DNA from 4 places in the Candidatus Thiodiazotropha sp. AKAK3 genome. Region 2 is predicted to be linked to each of the others. Evidence: predicted binding sites of a transcription regulator. Region 2 holds the regulator's gene; each other region holds the start of a gene.
The links. Region 2 encodes FNR, which switches genes on or off when oxygen is low (the NO sensors DNR and NnrR bind a similar motif). Its sites were predicted from a motif close to TTGATNTANATCAA; they were not measured.

Region 1 (4,742 bases), on a different contig from region 2:
GCGGTACTCTTCGAACAGACCTTTCTGAACATAGAAACCAAAGTCACTGGATTCATGGTTGTTGTAGTTGTTACCGCGACTATCGGTGACCTGTTCTGCAGGGAACTTATCGACCTGGCCATTGGTGTAGAGCACTTCGTAAAGGGTTTTGCCTGCATACTCAGGTTTTTTGGCAATCAGGTCGGCTGGCCAGACATCCTCGACCTTTATGTATTTGGCGAATTCCATCAGCTGCCATAGGTCGGATTTAGCCTCTCCTGGTGCCGATACCTGCTCACGCCAGAACTGGGTGCGTCGCTCGGCGTTACCGTAAGCCCCCTCTTTTTCGATCCACATGGCAGTCGGCAGGATTAAATCTGCAGCCTGGGCCGAAACTGTTGGATAGGGGTCAGAGACGGTGATGAAGTTATCTGCATTGCGCCAGCCGGGAAGACTCTCGTCATTCATGTTGGCAGCAGCCTGCATATTGTTGTTACACATCACCCAGAAGGTATTCATCTTGCCGTCTTTCAGTGCACGATGCATAGCGACCGCATGGATCAGGGTCTTGCCCATGGGCTTGCCGCTGATGTCCGATTGATCAGCATCATCGGCCTTACCGTTAGCTCGCGGGATGGTGCCGGCGGGCAGCTTCCAGGTCTTCTCGGCAAACTTACAGTGTGCATCCTTTTTCACCACCAGGTCGGCGGGCAGACGGTGAGTGAAGGTACCAACTTCGCGTGCGGTACCGCAAGCAGAAGGTTGGCCGGTCAGTGAGAAGGGACTGTTGCCCGGTTCGGCGATCTTGCCCATCAGCAGATGAACGTTATAGCAGAGGCCATTGACCCAGACGCCGCGGGTATGTTGGTTGAAACCCATAGTCCAATAGGAGGCGACCTTCTTGTTGGGATCGGCATAGGCCTTGGCTAGTCTCAGAAGCTTATCTTCAGGCACCTTGGATAACTTGGAGGTATGCTCCAATGTGTAGGGTTCCACCGATTTGGCATACTCTTCAAAACTGATTTTGCTAAGCTTACCCTTGTTGCGGTTCTTGGCCGCTTTTTCGCGGGGATCTGTGGCGCGTAAACCATAGCCGATATCGGTTGGGGTCTTGGTGAAGTTGACATGCTTGTCGATGAACTCCTTGTTATATGCCTTGTTCTGGATGATGTAGTTGGCGATATAGTTAAGGATGGCCAAATCTGTTTGGGGTTCAAAAACCATACCGTTATCAGCCAATTCATAACAACGATGCTCGTAGGTTGATAGTACGTGGACTTCACAACCCGGCTTGGTCAGACGGGTATCAGTGAGACGTGACCAGAGGATTGGATGCATCTCTGCCATGTTGGCGCCCCAGAGTACAAATACATCAGCATGCTCCAGATCGTCATAGCAGCCCATCGGCTCATCGATGCCGAAACCCCGCATGAAAGCACCCACAGCGGATGCCATACAGTGACGGGCATTAGGTTCGAGACTGTTTGAACGGAAACCCGCTTTCAACAATTTTGAAGCTGCATAACCCTCCCACACCGTCCATTGTCCAGAACCAAACATGCCGATGCCTTTTGCACCTTTGGCCCTGCGAGCCGCAATCCATTTTTCGGCCATGGTCTTGAAGGCCTCATCCCAGGATACCGCTTCGAACTTGCCGTCCTTGTCATATTTACCGTTGGTTTTACGCAGCAGTGGTTTGGTCAGACGATCCTCTCCGTAGAGAATCTTAGGTAAAAAGTAACCTTTAATGCAGTTCAGGCCCTTGTTGACCGGCGCATCGGGATCACCTTGGCTGGCAACAACCTTGCCATCTTTAACTCCCATCAAAACGCTACAACCGGTACCACAATAGCGACAGGCTGCCTTGTCCCATCGAATACCGTCGTCGGCATCAGCTGCAGCAACAGCTTGGGTTACAGGTATGGTGACACCAGCCACGGAGGCTGCTGCGGCTGCTGCGTTACTTTTGATAAATTCTCTTCTAGTTAATTTCACGGTTCATTTCCTCCATCGACTCTTCACCGCCATAGTGGTAAATCAAAACTGTATTCACGACGCCTTCGACGTCGCGTAGTGCATTCATCTGGTCAGATACCGGAGAGACCGTTTCACCCTCGTCCTCTATAGTGACAATAAGTTTGTCTACTTCCATACCACCGTGGACTTCAACCCCAGGAAATCGATAGAGACGTTCCGAGACCTGCGCTCCCTGGGAGGGTTTTGTATGGATTATCAGGCTACATATATTCATGAATGATTCTTTCCTCACGTGGCTCTGTCAGGCCGCTTGTGGATGCGCTCCGGGCAGAATGGAAATAGATTGATTGGGACAAACTGAAATGCACTCCCCGCATCCGCTGCAAGATTGTCTGTTGAGTATCGGTGTGGCGCGCCCTTTGGTCTCAAGTTTGAAGCGGATTGCCGACTCTTCACAGATCTCTCCACAGCTTCTGCAGACCACCCCATTTTGTGAAAGACAGCCGTTATTGATGGTTACTTCCAGGTTCCAGGGCGATATGTTGGGATCGGTAGTGAAACTCAGGGCGTGGTGTTGGCATGCCTTTACGCAATCACCACAAAAGGTGCAGTGGTTTTGAGAAAAATCGATTTTTGGAAAGCCGCGAGATCCCTTGCTGATGATGAGACTCGGGCAGACATCCATGCAGTCATTGCAACGCTGACAAAGATCGGTAAATGATGCTTCAGGTTGTGACCAGGGGGGGCGGATCTCACGCTGGCGACCGCGCAGGTCACCGCGTAAAAACTGTGATCTGTCAATATTTCTTAGCAACTGTTGTAACCTCGAGCTAAAGCTAATGAGAGTGGCTTAATAGTGGCCGCTTAACTCTTCTCGAGAGTGTTTCACTTGCCCATGCCAAGCGCTTTGATTCTGATCAAATGAGAGGCTAAAAAATAGTAGAAAAATATAGATAAATCAATGCTTTACCAATTTATTGGTAACGACTGATACCTCAATGTGAGTAGTTGCTAATTCGTTATGGGTAAGCAGGCTTTGAGACCAGACGATTCACTCAGTTGTTGATCGCCTCTGTTTCAGCAAAGCTTGTTAAGTGCACAAGCAATTAATAGAGGTGCCCTTAACAGGCACTAGGGTTTCGGTTGGTTTAAAACCCAGACAGCAGCTTCAGTGCGGGAGTGTAGATGGAGCTTTTTCAATAAGTGCTTTACATGCACTTTGACTGTGCCTTCGGATATGGCAAGTTTGGTGGCGATCTGTTTGTTGCTTTGTCCCTGGGAGATATGTTGCAGGATCTCTCTCTCCCGGGTAGTAAGGTCTGGCATTGAGGGCTGATCATCCAGCCTACTGTCTTCTCTTAGAGCCTTTGCCAGTAATTGCGTTAAATGCTCACTGATGACGACAGTTCCTTCGACTGCTTTACTGATCGATTTGAGAATATCCTCAGGTTCCATATCTTTCAGAAGGTAACCATCTGCACCATTTCTCAATGCAGTCAAAACATCCTCTTCATTATCTGAAACAGTGAGCATGAGAATGCGTGAATCGAGCTGGAGACTCTTGATTGCTTTCAAAGTTTCAAGGCCGCTTACCCCCTTCATGTTGATATCCAGCAGAATCAGATCAGGATTAAATTGTTTGGCCAACAGGAGACCATCTTCCCCATTTGCAGCCTCACCGATCAGTTCAAGAGTAGGGTCCATATCGATCAAATCGGAGACGCCTTTTCTGAATAGCGGATGGTCGTCGATTGAGATGAGGGTATATTTTTCTTGATCAAGCATCATTCAATTGCTCACTGAAAAAGCGATTAGACTCCCGCTTCGAGACATCTGTGATGCTGAATACGAGATTGATCTGAGTTCCGCCGATGGTCGATTCATTGATATGCAACTGGCCTCCCAAACGTTCAGCACGTTCCTTCATTATAGGTAGACCGTAGTGCTGCATCATATCACTATCTTCATTGATACCGATGCCGTCGTCTTCAATGTTGACTATAACCACTCCTTGCTGGTTGCACTGCATACTCACTCTGGCCTGAGTGGCATTCGCGTGACGAACTACATTTGAAAGCGCTTCACGGATAATCTGGATGATGTGAATCTCTGTATTAGGTGTAAATTGGCAGTTCCCCATGTCATTTAAGAATTCGATCGGGATGCCGGAACGGCTGGAAAACTCATCTACTGTTTGTTCAATGATATTGCCCAGGTTTAAATCGCTGACTCTGAGACGGAATGTGGTGAGCAGCTCTCTCAGTTGGCGATAGGCGCCATTGAGTGCAGATCTTAAGACTGAGCTGATCAATAGCACATCATCTTTGCTCTGCTCATCATGAATTGCCTTCTCTAATCGAGCGACCTGTATTTTTAAGTATGATAGTGACTGTGCGATAGAGTCATGCAACTCTCGAGCAATAGCACTACGCTCTTCCATTAACGATAATTTTCGATTCTGCATATCTTTATAAGCGACATTGATAGCCAGTGCGATATGGCTGGCTACAGTTTCAAGCAAACGGGCTTGCCACTCTTCCAGTACTTCAGTGTCAGTCTGTTCAACCATCAGTACCCCGTAGTGCTGTGTTTTGTCTCGTACAGGAGTTGAAAATATGTTGATTTTTTTGTTGCTCTCAAAATCAAAAAATTGAAAGCTGTGAGTCTCACCTTCACCTAAACAGGTAGCGCACTGGTTTTGATCGTGATCTCGAAAGAGGATGTCGTTCTTTCTGGTTGACGCATATCGGTAGGCCTGTCTGTCCCCAGGCTGACCCAGGCAGATG
Region 2 (4,742 bases):
GATTCCCGGTATGCACGCCAGCATGAACCAGCGCCTCAGAGAGGGACTTATATGCTTCGGTGAGATGCACGTACTTACCCACCATCGCGACTTTCACTTCTCCTTCCAGATTGTCCAGCCCTTCAAGAAATGCTTCCCATTCAGAGAGATCCGCAGGTGGCAAATTCAGACCAAAGCGCTGATTCACCAACTCATCCATATTCTGAGCATGCAGCAGCACAGGAATCCGATAGATCGAATCAGCATCGACAGCTGAGATAACGGCAGGTTCAGGGACATTGGTAAAAAGTGCAATCTTTCTACGCTCTGCTTCCGGCAGAGGCTGCTCAGAGCGACATACCAGGATATCCGGTTGAATACCGATCGAGCGCAACTCCTTCACCGAATGTTGAGTCGGTTTGGTTTTGATCTCTCCAGATGCTTTGATATAGGGCACCAGGGTAAGATGCATGAACATCGCCCGTTGTGGCCCCATCTCCACGCCCATTTGCCGGATCGCCTCCAGAAATGGCAGGGATTCGATATCGCCTACGGTACCGCCTATCTCTACCAGACAGATATCCTTGTCAGCCGCACCAAGCTGGATACTGTCCTTGATTTGATTGGTGATATGGGGAATTACTTGAACCGTACCCCCCAGATACTCCCCTTTTCGCTCCTTGCGAATCACATTTTCGTAGATCTGACCTGTGGTGAAGTTGTTATTAAACCCCATGGTACTGTCGATAAATCGTTCGTAATGGCCGAGATCCAGATCTGTTTCAGATCCATCTTCGGTTACAAACACCTCGCCATGCTGAAAAGGACTCATGGTGCCGGGATCCACGTTAATATAGGGATCCAGCTTGATCATTGTGACATCCAGTCCGCGGGCCTCCAGCAGTGCAGCCAGAGAAGCTGAAGCGATACCTTTGCCAAGGGAGGAGACAACACCGCCCGTAATAAAAATAAAACTGGTCATGTAATTCTGCTTACCAGGTTAGAGTGCAGGAAAATGGGATATAGGACGGGTGTAAACAGTAACAGATTGCCCCTCTTCACTCAATCTCGAAGGGCTAACCAACCTGGTTTCAATTTAGGTATTATTCAGAACTGCAACAAACTACTGATTCAAGGCATGTCCTCGATAAAAATATCTGCACTCTATATAAGGAAGTAACTCGGAACTCCCCAGAGATTTCCATCAGATCGCCCCTGAGAGCTGCTTGCTCAGGATCCAAATAGATCGAATCAAATAGACAAGATTGCCATGAAATCGTCTCCATACGGGGCTCAATAATTCGATTGATTATAACTGACCAGGGTCTATAATCGATTGGCGTGTTACGCAAATAACAACTACTGAGGCAAGTAGAACTTTACCCTACAGTCTGCCCCGTAACATGACAGACTTGGCGTGAAGTCCTTAACCATTGCATGATGGAGGCTGTAAGGCCGCTTTTCTACATCACCGATGTAGTATGAAAACAATCATTTGAGAGGAAGAAAGCATGACTAAATTTGCTAAAGTTCTGAGCATCGCGGCACTCGTAGCTGTGTCTACCAGTGCATCTGCCTGGTGGGGCAACGGCCCATGGGGCGGCAACCGTGGTTATAACAACGACGGCTACGGTGACGGCTATGGTGATGGCTCTGGTGATTTCAGCTTTGGCATGAGCGGCAACGCCCGTGGTTCTGGCTATGGTCGTGGTAATAACTACTACCGTGGCTACAACAATGGCTATGGTCCTTATGGCTACGGCGCTCCTTATGGCTACGGCGGCGCTCCTTATGGCGCACCATATGGTGGTGCTCCTTATGGCTATCCAGCACCTCCTGCAGCTGCACCCGCTCCTGCTCCGGCTCAATAATCAGGCCGATCAATAGCAGAAAAGCCGGCCTTCAGGCCGGTTTTTTTATTCGGCGACAGACTAAAAATCAATGATCCAAAGTAATAAAAACAGTAAAACCACTTGATCCACATCAAGAATTTCTGGAAAAATAGCTCGAATTGCCAGCCCACCAACAATTAAACATGGACGAAATAGGGTAGATTGGGAGACATTAAGCTGTATCAGCCTGGCATATGCGCCTGGTAAAGCAGCTTTTAATGTTTTTATTTGGCAAAACCGCCTCTGAGCAAAGCTAAATTCAGGGTGAGAGAGGACAATTCAAGGGTAAGAAATGCCTTAAACACTAACTGGGTGCACAATACATTGCCTATATAGCACCTGCCATGCTGGAGCGATTACTTGACTAGTAGAAAAGTCGTATCATTTGAAAACATCAAGGTCGCCTGTAAAAACTGCAGCCTTGCCACCCTATGTCTCCCCATGGGGCTGACTCCGGACGATGTCGAACGCCTCGATGGCATCATCAAGCGAGGCCGCCCCTACCATCGAGGAGATCATCTCTACCGCGGGGCAGACAAGTTTCATAGCTTACGGGTTATAACAAGCGGTTCGGTCAAGACCTACAGCCCAAATGAGGATGGTGGAGAACAGGTATTGGGATTTCATCTTCCCGGCGAACTTATTGGCCTGGATGCAATCCAGGACGATAGCCACACCTGCTCAGCCATCGCCCTTGAGACTACAGCGGTATGTGAAATCCCATTCTCCCAGCTGGAATCTCTGAGCTGCATAATGCCCAGTCTGCAACACCAGATGTATCGCCTGCTCAGTCGGGAGATAGGTCAGGAGACGGAAATGTTGACGCTACTGGGTAAAAAGAGTGCCGAGGAGCGCTTAGCAACCTTCCTACTCAGCTTCTCAGAACGATTCAAACAACGGGGTTTTTCTGCCAGCGACTTCTTTCTCAGTATGTCACGCCATGAAATCGGTAACTACCTCGGTTTAGCAGTCGAGACCGTGAGTAGACTCTTTACCAGGTTTCAGGATGAAAACCTGCTTCGAGTAGAGCGGAAACATGTACAGTTACTCGACATACCGAGGTTGTATGACATCGTGCAAGGCTGCGATAGCGCCAAGTCCACACAATCCAGAGGTTAAATCCAGACTTAAGGGCACAAGCAATTATTAGAGACGCCCTTAACTGTTAAGCCAAACGCACCTTTCGCCCATCTCCTCAAGTTGACGCTCATGGGCTTCAATCTCTTCAGCGCCGGCAACAACCACTTTGAGAGGGGGACGGCCGGCTGACAGTCGGCGGATATTATCAACCGATTGCTCATCACCATCCTGCTGCCCAAGATCGTCATCCAAAACCAGCGCCGTCTGTCCACCGGTCATCATCAAATAGACATCGGCGAGTATTTCAGCATCCAGTAACGCCCCATGCAGCTCACGATGGGAGTTATCGATATCATAGCGTCTGCATAATGCATCAAGGCTGTTTCTCTGCCCTGGATGCATCTTCTTTGCCATGATCAGCGTATCGGTAACAGCACACAGTGCATCGATGCGCTGCGGGTTTTCCATCAACCTCAATTCATGATCAAGGAATCCGACATCGAATGGTGCATTGTGGATAATCAATTCAGCACCACGCACATATTCGATGAAGTCAGTCACCACATCACAGAATTTCGGCTTGTCGGCGAGAAACTCATTGGTGATACCATGCACCTCAATGGCCCCCGCATCGATCTCTCGATCTGGTTGCAGAAACTGATGGAAGTTATTACCTGTCAATCTTCGGTCAACCAGCTCAACACAGCCGATCTCTATAATTCTATGTCCCTGCTCTGGCTCCAGACCGGTGGTTTCTGTGTCGAGTACAATCTGGCGCATCATGACAACATCTCCTGAATACCCAGATTAGCCAGTTCATCTGCCAATTCATTCCCTGGATGACCAGCATGTCCTTTTACCCATTGCCAATCCACATCATGTTTACTTACTTCACTATCCAATTCCCGCCACAAATCAACATTTTTTACCGCCTTGCGTGCAGAGGTCTTCCAACCATTTCTCTTCCAGCCGTGGATCCACTGGGTAATGCCGTTTTTTACATATTGTGAATCGGTAGTCACTTGCACCTGACTGGGCCTTGTCAGCTCCTGTAACCCCCGAATTACCGCAAGCAGCTCCATCCGGTTATTGGTAGTGCCAGGCTCACCGCCATACAGTCTCTTTTCATGGCCTGCATAGCGCAGTACAACCCCCCAACCACCAGGTCCAGGATTCCCTTTACAGGCGCCATCACTAAAAAGTTCTACTATTTGAGTCATTTATACTTCTTAAAAATCCGTTAAGAGATAGGGTTTCTTATGCTTAACAGGCCTGATCACTAAGTCCCATTCCTGATTGTTGGTTCTGCTGCAGTGGGTAAAACACGTTTTTTTACCGACCATTTCGGGCGAATGTGTGTAAGAGTAACCACGCGCTTTACGGCCAATATGATATACACCCCACCAAAATTCGGATAGAGATTCTCCCCGAGCTGCTCCAGAAATTGGAGTCTCTGACTAATACCGGGTCTTTGGATCGGTGGCCTGTAATTAAGAAAGTGAATATCAAGTAGATCAAAGCCTAAAAGTGACAGCCAATCCAAAACCCTTCGACTGCTGAAAAAGTGACCACACCAAGGCGGTATCGATGACCTCAACCTAAGCAGTCTTACCCCTCCCCAGAGGCTCCAGGGGTTGAACCCAGTGATCAGCAGCTTCCCCTCGGGAATCAAAACCCGCTCCACTTCACGTAACACCTGGTGGGGATCAGAGGAAAAATCCAGGGTATGGGGTAGTAAAATACCATCCACACAGTCGCCAGCAAATGGCAGCCTATAAGGTTCAGCCTGCA
Region 3 (4,742 bases), on a different contig from region 2:
GAAAAGGCACTCCGGGAAGGACACCTCATTCCAGTCTGTTTCACTTCCGTAGAGAACGGCGCAGGCATAGATGAGTTATTAAACCTGTTTTCTAAACTCATGCCTGATCCCACTGAAGGTAACCCTCCCCCATTCATGAAAGGCGAAGGGGCCAACATGAAGCCAGTCGAGGTCTCCCCCGATGAGAACAAACATGTCATAGGTCATGCTTTCAAGGTCATCAACGACCCTTACCGTGGAAAACTGGGCATCTTCAGGGTTCATCAGGGGAAACTCGAGGTCAACTCTCAGCTCTTTATCGGTGACGCTCGCAAACCTTTTAAGGTCAGTCATCTCTTCCGTCTACATGGAAAAGATCAAGAGGAGATGAAACAGGCTGTGCCTGGTGATATCTGTGCCGTTGCCCGGGTGGAAGATATTCACTTCGATGCCGTGTTACACGACTCTCATGATGAAGATCATCACCACCTGCGATCAATCGAGTGCCCAGTACCCCTGTTTGGGTTGGCTATCAACACGGCCAAGCGTGGCGATGAACAGAAATTAAGTGATGCACTGCATAAACTGGAAGATGAAGATCCCTGTTTCCATGTAGAGCATAATGTCAGTCTAAATGAAACAGTCATGCGCGGACTTGGAGAGTTGCATCTTGATGTACTGCTGCAACAGATCAAAAAGAAATACAGTGTAGAAGTTGAGACTCACCCACCCAGTATCTCCTACCGGGAGACCATTACACGCAAAGCTGAGGGCCACTACCGGCATAAAAAACAGACCGGGGGTGCTGGCCAGTTCGGTGAAGTCTTTTTACGTATCGAGCCTCTTGAGCGCGGGTCTGGTTTTGAATATGTCAATAAAGTGGTTGGTGGCGCTATTCCCGGTCAATTTATACCGGCGATTGAAAAAGGTGTTAGAAGCGCATTGGATGAAGGTGCTATTGGTGGCTTCACCATGCAGGATGTACGGGTCACCGTTTATGATGGAAAGTTTCACTCTGTTGATTCCAAAGAGATCGCATTTGTCACTGCAGGTAAAAAAGCATTTCTTGAAGCTGTCGAAAATGCAGGTCCCGTGATCCTTGAGCCGATTGTTAACATCTCAATTACCACTTCTGACCAGTTCATGGGAGATCTGACAGGAGACCTTGCAGGGCGACGCGGACAGATCAGTGGTACCGAGACAGGACGAAACAATACATTGATCATCAAAGGCCAAGCACCTTTGGCGGAACTGGAAGGGTATGCCACCCACCTGAAAGCACTCACCGGTGGCGAAGGAATTTACACCATAGAGTTCAGCCACTATGAACCGGTTCCTGGAAACATCCAAAAGCAACTGTCCAATAACAAGCCATCATAGGCTTCCTGAATCGCTGCAAGATCAGATCCGATGGGCAAGTTACTTTTTTTCTTGCCCATCGAAACAGCAATCACGAAATAGTATCGGATCAACTGTTATCAACCCGGTCTGACAAACAGATAGGCTAAGGCACAGCTTCGAGTGACAGCTGAGATATTAAAACCTCATCCTGGGTTGCAGTGAATAGATGGTTGTTCAGGACTGTAACTGCTCTTACCTGTGAGGATGTATGAAAATTTCCCACAAACTCTGGCACTTCAGGGTTATCTACGTTGAGCACTTGAATATTCCCTGCTGAAACTGTACCGGCTGAAGCAAACTCCATAACAGATTGGTCATAGTTTGAATGTAAAGATAGCGCCATGGGATCAGAAATATCGAACAGAGTAACACCTGAAAAGATGCTTGTTGCATAGAGGTGTTGATCTAAAACCAGTGGATTCTGGTACAGGTCAGAGTAGACTTCTGTAGATGTGCTAATGATTTCTTGCATATCTGACAGGTCCAGACTCACAATGCGGCGGTGTTGATCCTCTCCGGACAGCAGAAAAGCATGGTTTCCAGCTGATGTGGCGATCTCCTGTACATCCTGTACATCCATACGCCCAACTATTGCTGGACTTTCCACACTCACCCATCCTCTCAAATCAAATATCTGTAAGCCAAATTGATCAATTACAGCAAAAACGACAGATCCAGATCTACTTTGAACATAAAGCCATTCATCAGTGATCGACATTTCAGTTATATGACCAGAGATATAATTCACTTACTGATGGTTCGATGGCATCAAATAATGTAATTGTGTGTTGAGCTGTAGATCGATTCTGATGTATATCCTGGATAACTAACTGAAGCTGTTCCAGACTGGGTCTTGTTGTTTCACGATCAAGTCGCGGGTGCCATTCAGCAAGGTCCAGATGATCAATAGTGCCATCACCGTTAAGATCCTGTTTCAGTAGAAACTGCGCACTACTATCCAATGCTAGCAATATGTCAGCCTGGCTTGACCTGCTGGCTAATAGATAGCGAACATTTTGGTATGCAGCTTCGGTTAAAACTGTTGCCTTTGCCTCACCTGAGATCAACTGTTCACCTGTCAACAGGGTATGAAATTTTCCATTGACTTGAGCGGGTGCCTCATCCAGCAGACCATCATCATTTGCATCAATATCGACACCTTGACTGATTAACAACAGATTAGGTTAATAGTTTGCATATAGAGATGTACCACTTTGTGGGTATGCCGTATAATTAATCCAGGGTAGATAATTTATCGGATAGATTTTTACCCCTGAATCGTCAGATATTATTTCACCAGAAATAGAAATAATAATGAACTTTTTATTTTAAAAGATAACATCAAAAAGCCTATATTTAATTGCCTTTTGCTACATTTAAAGACACTTTTAATATTCGCTAAATTTCTACTTTAAATAACTCCATTGGCACTTGATTTAGATCAAGGCATACCCACATCCGAACCGTTCTCATAGCCCTGAGTAAGCACTAATAAGAACAGGGTTTTACTGACCATAAGAGTGAAACCATGCTGTCCCCATATCTATAATAAATTAAGTGGGGTTGGGTAATTTAGTCAAAACTATCCCTTTCTTCGAACTTGGCTTGCCAATACTTCAGGGGTGATTTTCAACAGTGATTCAATGTGCTCGATAAAGCAGTAGTTTTTCGACACAAATCCCTATTGGAGGAGATCCCTCATTATATCAACCCACTATAGGAGGGAGCTATGAAACGCTTCGGTAACCGTACGTTCACAGCGATACTGGGTAGTATGGCAGCGGCACTGACTCTATTGCTGCAAGTCTCAACTGCTGATGCCGCAAGACCATCAGGTTCAATAGGTAAGGATTGGGGAAACCCAAAAGGCCAGGAGTGTATAGAGTGTCACTGGCAGGAAGACCCCGGATTGACCATGGAGTGGAACCGCAGTCAACATGGTCAGAGTGGCGTCAACTGCCTCGACTGTCATGAAGCAAAAGCTGATGATATTGATGGCTTTGAACATGAAGGACAACGTATCACCATCATCGTTACCCCTAAAGACTGTTCAAAATGCCACTCTGTGGAATTTGAGGAGATGGATGGCTCCCACCACTCAAAAGGCGGTCAAATCCTAGCTTCGCTTGATAACCTGCTCGGTGAAGTTGTTGGTGGCCCGGCTGCTGTTAATGCTGGCTGTCGACAATGCCATGGTGCAAAGATAGAGATTGGTGAAGATGGCAAACCAAGCCCGACAACCTGGCCAAACACAGGTATAGGCCGGATTAACCCTGATGGCTCCACTGGCTCATGTACAGCCTGTCATGGCCGCCATCGCTTCTCTAAGGCACAAGCCCGAACACCGGATACTTGCGGTAAATGCCACGTCGGCCCTGACCATCCACAGATTGAAGTCTACAACGAATCCAAACACGGCATTATCTATCGTGCAAAAGTCGATGAAATGAATATGGAATCGGACAAATGGGTGGCTGGTATCGATTACTCTGCCGCACCTACTTGTGCCACTTGTCATATGAGTGCTGGTGGTAAAGAGAGCAAGACTCACAACGTTGGTGATCGTATATCCTGGACACTGCGCCCACCCATCTCCCAGAAAATCAATCTGGTGCGCCTGGAAGATGGTAATGAGTTTGATGTCAAAGAGGGTAATGCTCTACCAAAGGTTGGCGACAAGGCCAAGGGCTCTACTGTGGTCGAAGTACTGACCTGGAAAGAGCGTCGTAAAAAGATGCAGGAGGTCTGTAAAGCCTGTCATAGCGACAGTGTCATCAATGGCCACTACAACCAGTTCGATAATGTGGTTGAACTCTACAATGAGAAATTCGCCAAACCTATCGCAGCTGTGATGGGAGAACTGAAAAAGAACGGCTATATCACAAAGAGCCCCTTCGACGACAAAATCGAGTGGACCTGGTGGGAGATCTGGCATCATGAAGGACGTCGCGCCCGCCATGGTGCTTCCATGAATGGCCCCGACTACACCTGGTGGCACGGTATCTATGACGTTGCCAAGCATACCTACTTCAAGTGGATTCCTGAATTGAAAGAGGCAGTTCATAAGAAGGATGGTAATGAGAAGTTTGCCGACGCAATGCTTGATAAATACTTCAGGCCGATCGATGGTCATACCTGGTACTTTGAAGGTATGAGCAAAGAAGCTATCGACAAGGTACGTAAAGGCTTTGAAGACCGCTACGGTAAGGGTGCACTGAAATAAGCAAGCCCTGCCCCTTCAGGTTCAACCTGAGGGGGCTTTTATTAACCCGGCGACTAAGTATGTCGTCTTCAGGGTTTCAAGCCTGCCCTTGATCAAGGCGCGGCTCGTAGGCAATGGTTGTTCCCTTGTCAAGAGCCGC
Region 4 (4,742 bases), on a different contig from region 2:
TGGCGTGGTCTTGGTGCTCATTGATCACGGTCTCCTTTCTTTTGCGCGTTTTTAATAGCAGTTACAGCAGCATGGGCAGCAGCTGTTGCACCGACAATTCCGGCAGCAGCCAAACCAACCTTATCTGCATTGGCCTCGACACCGAACTGATGGGTGTCGGTCACATGCTGGTAGAAAGAGCCCTTGTCCCAAAATCCATCCTCAGAGCAGCCGATACAGCCATGACCCGCCTGGATCGGAAATGAGAGCCCTCCATTCCAACGGATGGTTGAACAGGCGTTATAGGTGGTTGGACCTTTACACCCCATCTTGTAGAGGCAGTAACCTTTGCGAGCAGAGTCGTCATCCCAGGCCTCAACAAACTGGCCCGCGTCGAAATGAGGACGTCGATAACATTTGTCATGGATACGCTGGCTGTAGAACATTTTCGGGCGTCCCTGACGATCCAGTTCCGGAAACTTTTCGAAGGTAAGAATGTAGGTGACCACGGCGGTCATCACCTCAGCAATCGGTGGACAACCCGGCACTTTGATAATCGGCTTATTGGCTAGACCAGGCACCTTATGTACCGGTGTTGCACGAGTAGGATTCGGACGGGCTGCCTGAACACAGCCCCAGGAGGCACAAGAGCCCCAGGAGATGATTGCTTTACAGTGCTCTGCCGCCATTTTGAGCTGTTCGACAAAAGGCTTGCCACCAATGATGCAGTACATGCCATCTTCATCAAGAGGCGGATTGCCTTCTACAGCCAGGATGAAGTTGCCGTCGTACTTTTCGATGGTCTCTTCAATGATCGCTTCGGCTTCATGTCCTGCCGCAGCCATGATGGTGTCATCATAATCGAGAGAGATCATCGACAGCACCACATCCTTCGCCAGCGGATGGGCAGAACGGATAAACGACTCGGAGCAACAGGTGCACTCAAGACCGTGCAACCAGATCACCGGGATTCGGGGCTTGGTCTCCATTGCTTCGGCAATGCGTGGCACCACTGCGGGTCCCAACCCCAGGGCAGAGGCAGTCAAACTGCAGAATTTCAAAAAACTACGACGTGTAATCCCCTGCCGCCGCATGACTTGGTAAAAGGTCTCGGTCATCACCCTACTCCTCCAGGTCGATCTATTCAGATATGCGGCTTTATCTTTTTTCCGCACTTTCCTTGAGTGAGCAACAGTTATGCCATATTAATATCTTTCTTTATATTCAATGAGATAAATTGATTTGAGTCGAGCCCTGTCTCCAGTATGTGTATGTTTGGATACCGCAATAGAAGATAGAGTGGCAATCAACTTACCGGTTGTATTCAGTTTTCAGAGATTGAATTCATTTAGATCGGCTGAAACCATCCTCCTAGTGTGGTGCGTCATATAAACCCTATATTTGGAGAGATTTATTAAACTGGAATTTCAGTGTTTTTCGTCATATTTACTTTCCCTGTACTCTCTAAATCATATAGCCTTTAGTGCTTGATATCGCTGATTTGTATAGCGTTGCTTTTCTTTTTAAGCAGACTTGGTGGGGCATGGCCCCACCCTACACCTTGACCTGACAGGTAGGGTGGGGCCCTGCCCCACCATAGTGTGCTGGAACGGCATAAAAAACCACTTCGTCTGATTATTAGAATGTTGTTAATTGAAGCACCACGGTGATTCCAGAAGGACTCGCTGTGTAATTTATTGATAGGCCTAGATTGTCTAGTCGGACAACGTTACACAGAGGGTGACCAAGTCTATCGAAAAATATTTTCAGAAAAATTAGCGCTTAATCACTCATAACTTGTTATATAAAAAAGCAAGTTAGCCTTGTGCATGGGAGTTTGTTTTTGTACGAAGATAAACAATAAAAACACAATGAATTGTGAATGCAGGGCATGAGAGTTACGACAGGGCCGCAGCCTATGACTTTTGCGATACCCCACGTTAAGGGCGAGAGTTTTTTACGCTTACTTCAGTCATGTAGAAGATTAACGGTGTAACTTTAACCTGGCCAGTGGATTCAGGTTTACCTTTTAACCATTTCAGATCAGTGTTCACATTTATCCAGATTCTCTTTTGCACCTGGCAATACCGAGAGTAAAAAAGTGGCGATAAGAATCAATGGTGCAAACAGCAACAACAGCAGTCCGGCAAACATAACCACCTGCTGCATATAGAACAGATCAGGTACAACGTTAGTGCCGGCCAGAATCATCAGGATACCCGCAATAAAAAAAATAGAGGAGACCAATACTCCCTCCCGCATTGTCTTACAACCGATTTTCAGTAGTCCCATTGGGTACCCTCATTTTTTCTCCAGTCCACTCAAGATCAATGGTCACCGAGTAACTTGTCAGCCTCACCCGGCTGTAATCCATACTCCTGCTCAATCATCCGGTTCCATTTGTCTCTTTTGAAAACTGATTTGGCAGGTACAACTCTATGCACCAGGTTGTAGTGACACTCGATACAGGTTTTGTCTTTGGCATCCTCACGGTGAATCAGGAGCGTATCCGGTCGACTTCCAAATATTGCCTCTTTAACATGGCAACGTTTACAGGTGGCGGAGTCACGCTTCTTAAACCACTCCCTTGCAGCAAATGCCGCTTCTGGCAGATGCAGTGCATTGATCACAGGATCATCATATTCCGGGCCGAATATCTGTTTGAAGAGATCCTTGCCGCCAATAAAGTGATCCCATGTTGCGGCGAACACACCTTCAGAAACATGACAGTCACCACAACTGGCACGTACACCAGAGGTCGGTTTGTAGTGCGGTGATTGCCGATAGGGTTCTGCAACCAACTCCATTGAATGACAGGTTGTACAGAAGGCCTCACTGCTGGTCAGGTGATCGAACTCGGTTAAAAACAGCATAAAACCAATACCTGCCACTCCACCAATCAATAGCGCAAAAAGGACATGACGAGTAATGAACAGGGGAAGTTTAAGCTTACTCATGGCTCTCCTTCCCAATACCGTAACCGAGGATCGGATTCGGTTTTGATGGATTATTCAGCCAGCTGTGTTGATCAAGGCTGGTGACATGAGTCTTGATCAGATCATTAGCCTTCTCTTCACCAGCGAGCTGACGTAGTTGGGGCAGAAACTCGCCATAAAAGTTCTGCCCTACCTTATGCATCCCCTCCCATGAAGCGTAGTTGGGACTCATCATTGCTGCACCATGACGCGCTGCAGTACCTTCGTCATGCCAGAGTCGCCAAAAGCTGAACTCGATCGGCTCATCAAAGGGTGCCGGTGTCAGCAGTTTCATTTCGTAGAGTGCAGACATGATTGCCTGAGCGGGTTTTCCGAATTTGTCATTATAGAGTTTCACCACATCATCGAACTGCTTCATCGCGCTTTTAACAAAGCCCTTACTGTGACACTCAAGACAAACTTTATTCATGATCTGCCTGCGCCGCTCGGGTGTCGCCACAGCTTTGACTTTTGCCATGCTGCCATCAAGCTTATTCAGTTCCGTACCCCGTCGCGGTGCAGGTTGGGATTTTGGCAGTTCCCTTCTGTCTCCATCCTCAAAGATAATCAGATATTGTTGTTCAGATACCGGACGATTCAGACTCCAGGCATCACGCATACCTACATCGTGACTTGCCTTGACGCCAGGCGTGGCACCCATATGACAGGTAACGCAGGTCGGTGCGGCACTGTAGTCTTTGCCAAGCACCCACTGATCACTCTCCAGGTTCATTCTGGATCTGTTGGCCTCATAGAGCATGCCATGCTTTGAGCTTCGATAGACTTCATCATCTGGAGATTCCGGGCCGGTATGGCACCAGGTACAGGCACTAGGATCCCTCGCCTGCGCCTTGGAAAAGCTATGACGTCCATGACAGGCAGAACAGGAACCCAGAGAACCATCCGGATTGATACGCCCAATACCTGTATTGGGCCAGGTTTCCGGAGTAAGTGTGCCATCTCCACGCACCTTCACTTTGGAGCCATGACATTGCGCACAGCCTGCAGCAACCATCTCCTTACCACTCAAATTATCTGCAAGTGCAGGCAGGCGGTTTTTTATAAGGCTCAGCGCTTTTGCATGGACAGATCCCTCTGTCTCTTTAAACTCCCTGGTATGACAGCGACCGCAGTCCTTGGGAGAAACAATGGTGGCGATAATTGCGCCTTCATGTTCTATGGCATCATTATCGACCTGGTCAGCCAAATGACAGTCGAGACAGTTAACCCCTGCCTCAGCATGGGCACTGTTCTGCCATTCATGAGTTAAACCTGCAGAAGCTTTTTTATGGCAGGAGACACACTCTTTACCCTCTTCCAGTCCCCAATTACTTGGATCCAGCTTTACCTTTTCAGCCACCGAAAGAGGAACCAAACCAATCCAAAACAAAAGTACCAGCACTATTCTGATAGTAGTGCATCCATTTGGTTGGTATTTATGCATGTACCCCCCCTTTTAGTGCGTATTATTATTTAGTGAAAGCGTTCAATAGGTGCAGCTCCATTAAACCTTCGCATTCTTGTTCAGTGCAGATTACATAGCCATTTACTAGGAATTTCTGCGTGGCGTTGGCTTAACTTTAATAATTGTTTTCAGAACAGCGCCACACCTTCACACACTATTACACTATGCTATTTTTATAATTATTGTTCAATATCGGATTGATCATTAGTGCAGATAATTATTTTCTGCAATGAATATTAGCTTTTGTTAAATGAGTGTTTTCCCTAATTGCTAATCTAGTCAGTAAAATGGGAATATTGTAGATCAGAAATTTGTAATTACAG

Region 1: a site for FNR is predicted at 2,864-2,877, ahead of napF (ferredoxin-type protein NapF). Genes of this name have one in related genera too.
Region 3: a site for FNR is predicted at 2,812-2,825, ahead of AC4IE7_RS11405 (multiheme c-type cytochrome). Genes of this name have one in related genera too.
Region 4: a site for FNR is predicted at 1,217-1,230, ahead of AC4IE7_RS08235 (hydrogenase small subunit). Genes of this name have one in related genera too.

The regions. Positions count from the first base shown of each region.
Region 1 is NZ_JBSYOQ010000019.1:40,633-45,374, forward strand. Features, by position in the region: gene napA (nitrate reductase catalytic subunit NapA) at 1-1,974, opposite strand, end outside; gene AC4IE7_RS02665 (chaperone NapD) at 1,961-2,230, opposite strand; gene napF (ferredoxin-type protein NapF) at 2,258-2,770, opposite strand; gene narL (two-component system response regulator NarL) at 3,088-3,744, opposite strand; gene AC4IE7_RS02680 (type IV pili methyl-accepting chemotaxis transducer N-terminal domain-containing protein) at 3,734-4,742, opposite strand, start outside.
Region 2 is NZ_JBSYOQ010000077.1:208,369-213,110, forward strand. Features, by position in the region: gene pyrG (CTP synthase) at 1-961, opposite strand, end outside; gene AC4IE7_RS21235 (sulfur globule family protein) at 1,491-1,850, shown strand; gene fnr (fumarate/nitrate reduction transcriptional regulator Fnr) at 2,232-2,990, shown strand; gene dnaQ (DNA polymerase III subunit epsilon) at 3,030-3,731, opposite strand; gene rnhA (ribonuclease HI) at 3,731-4,171, opposite strand; gene AC4IE7_RS21255 (class I SAM-dependent methyltransferase) at 4,231-4,742, opposite strand, start outside.
Region 3 is NZ_JBSYOQ010000050.1:223,355-228,096, forward strand. Features, by position in the region: gene fusA (elongation factor G) at 1-1,359, shown strand, start outside; gene AC4IE7_RS11395 (LVIVD repeat-containing protein) at 1,484-1,987, opposite strand; gene AC4IE7_RS11400 (hypothetical protein) at 2,100-2,555, opposite strand; gene AC4IE7_RS11405 (multiheme c-type cytochrome) at 3,110-4,603, shown strand.
Region 4 is NZ_JBSYOQ010000042.1:111,000-115,741, forward strand. Features, by position in the region: gene AC4IE7_RS08230 (nickel-dependent hydrogenase large subunit) at 1-21, opposite strand, end outside; gene AC4IE7_RS08235 (hydrogenase small subunit) at 18-1,097, opposite strand; gene AC4IE7_RS08240 (hypothetical protein) at 2,023-2,271, opposite strand; gene AC4IE7_RS08245 (cytochrome c3 family protein) at 2,307-2,936, opposite strand; gene AC4IE7_RS08250 (multiheme c-type cytochrome) at 2,929-4,398, opposite strand.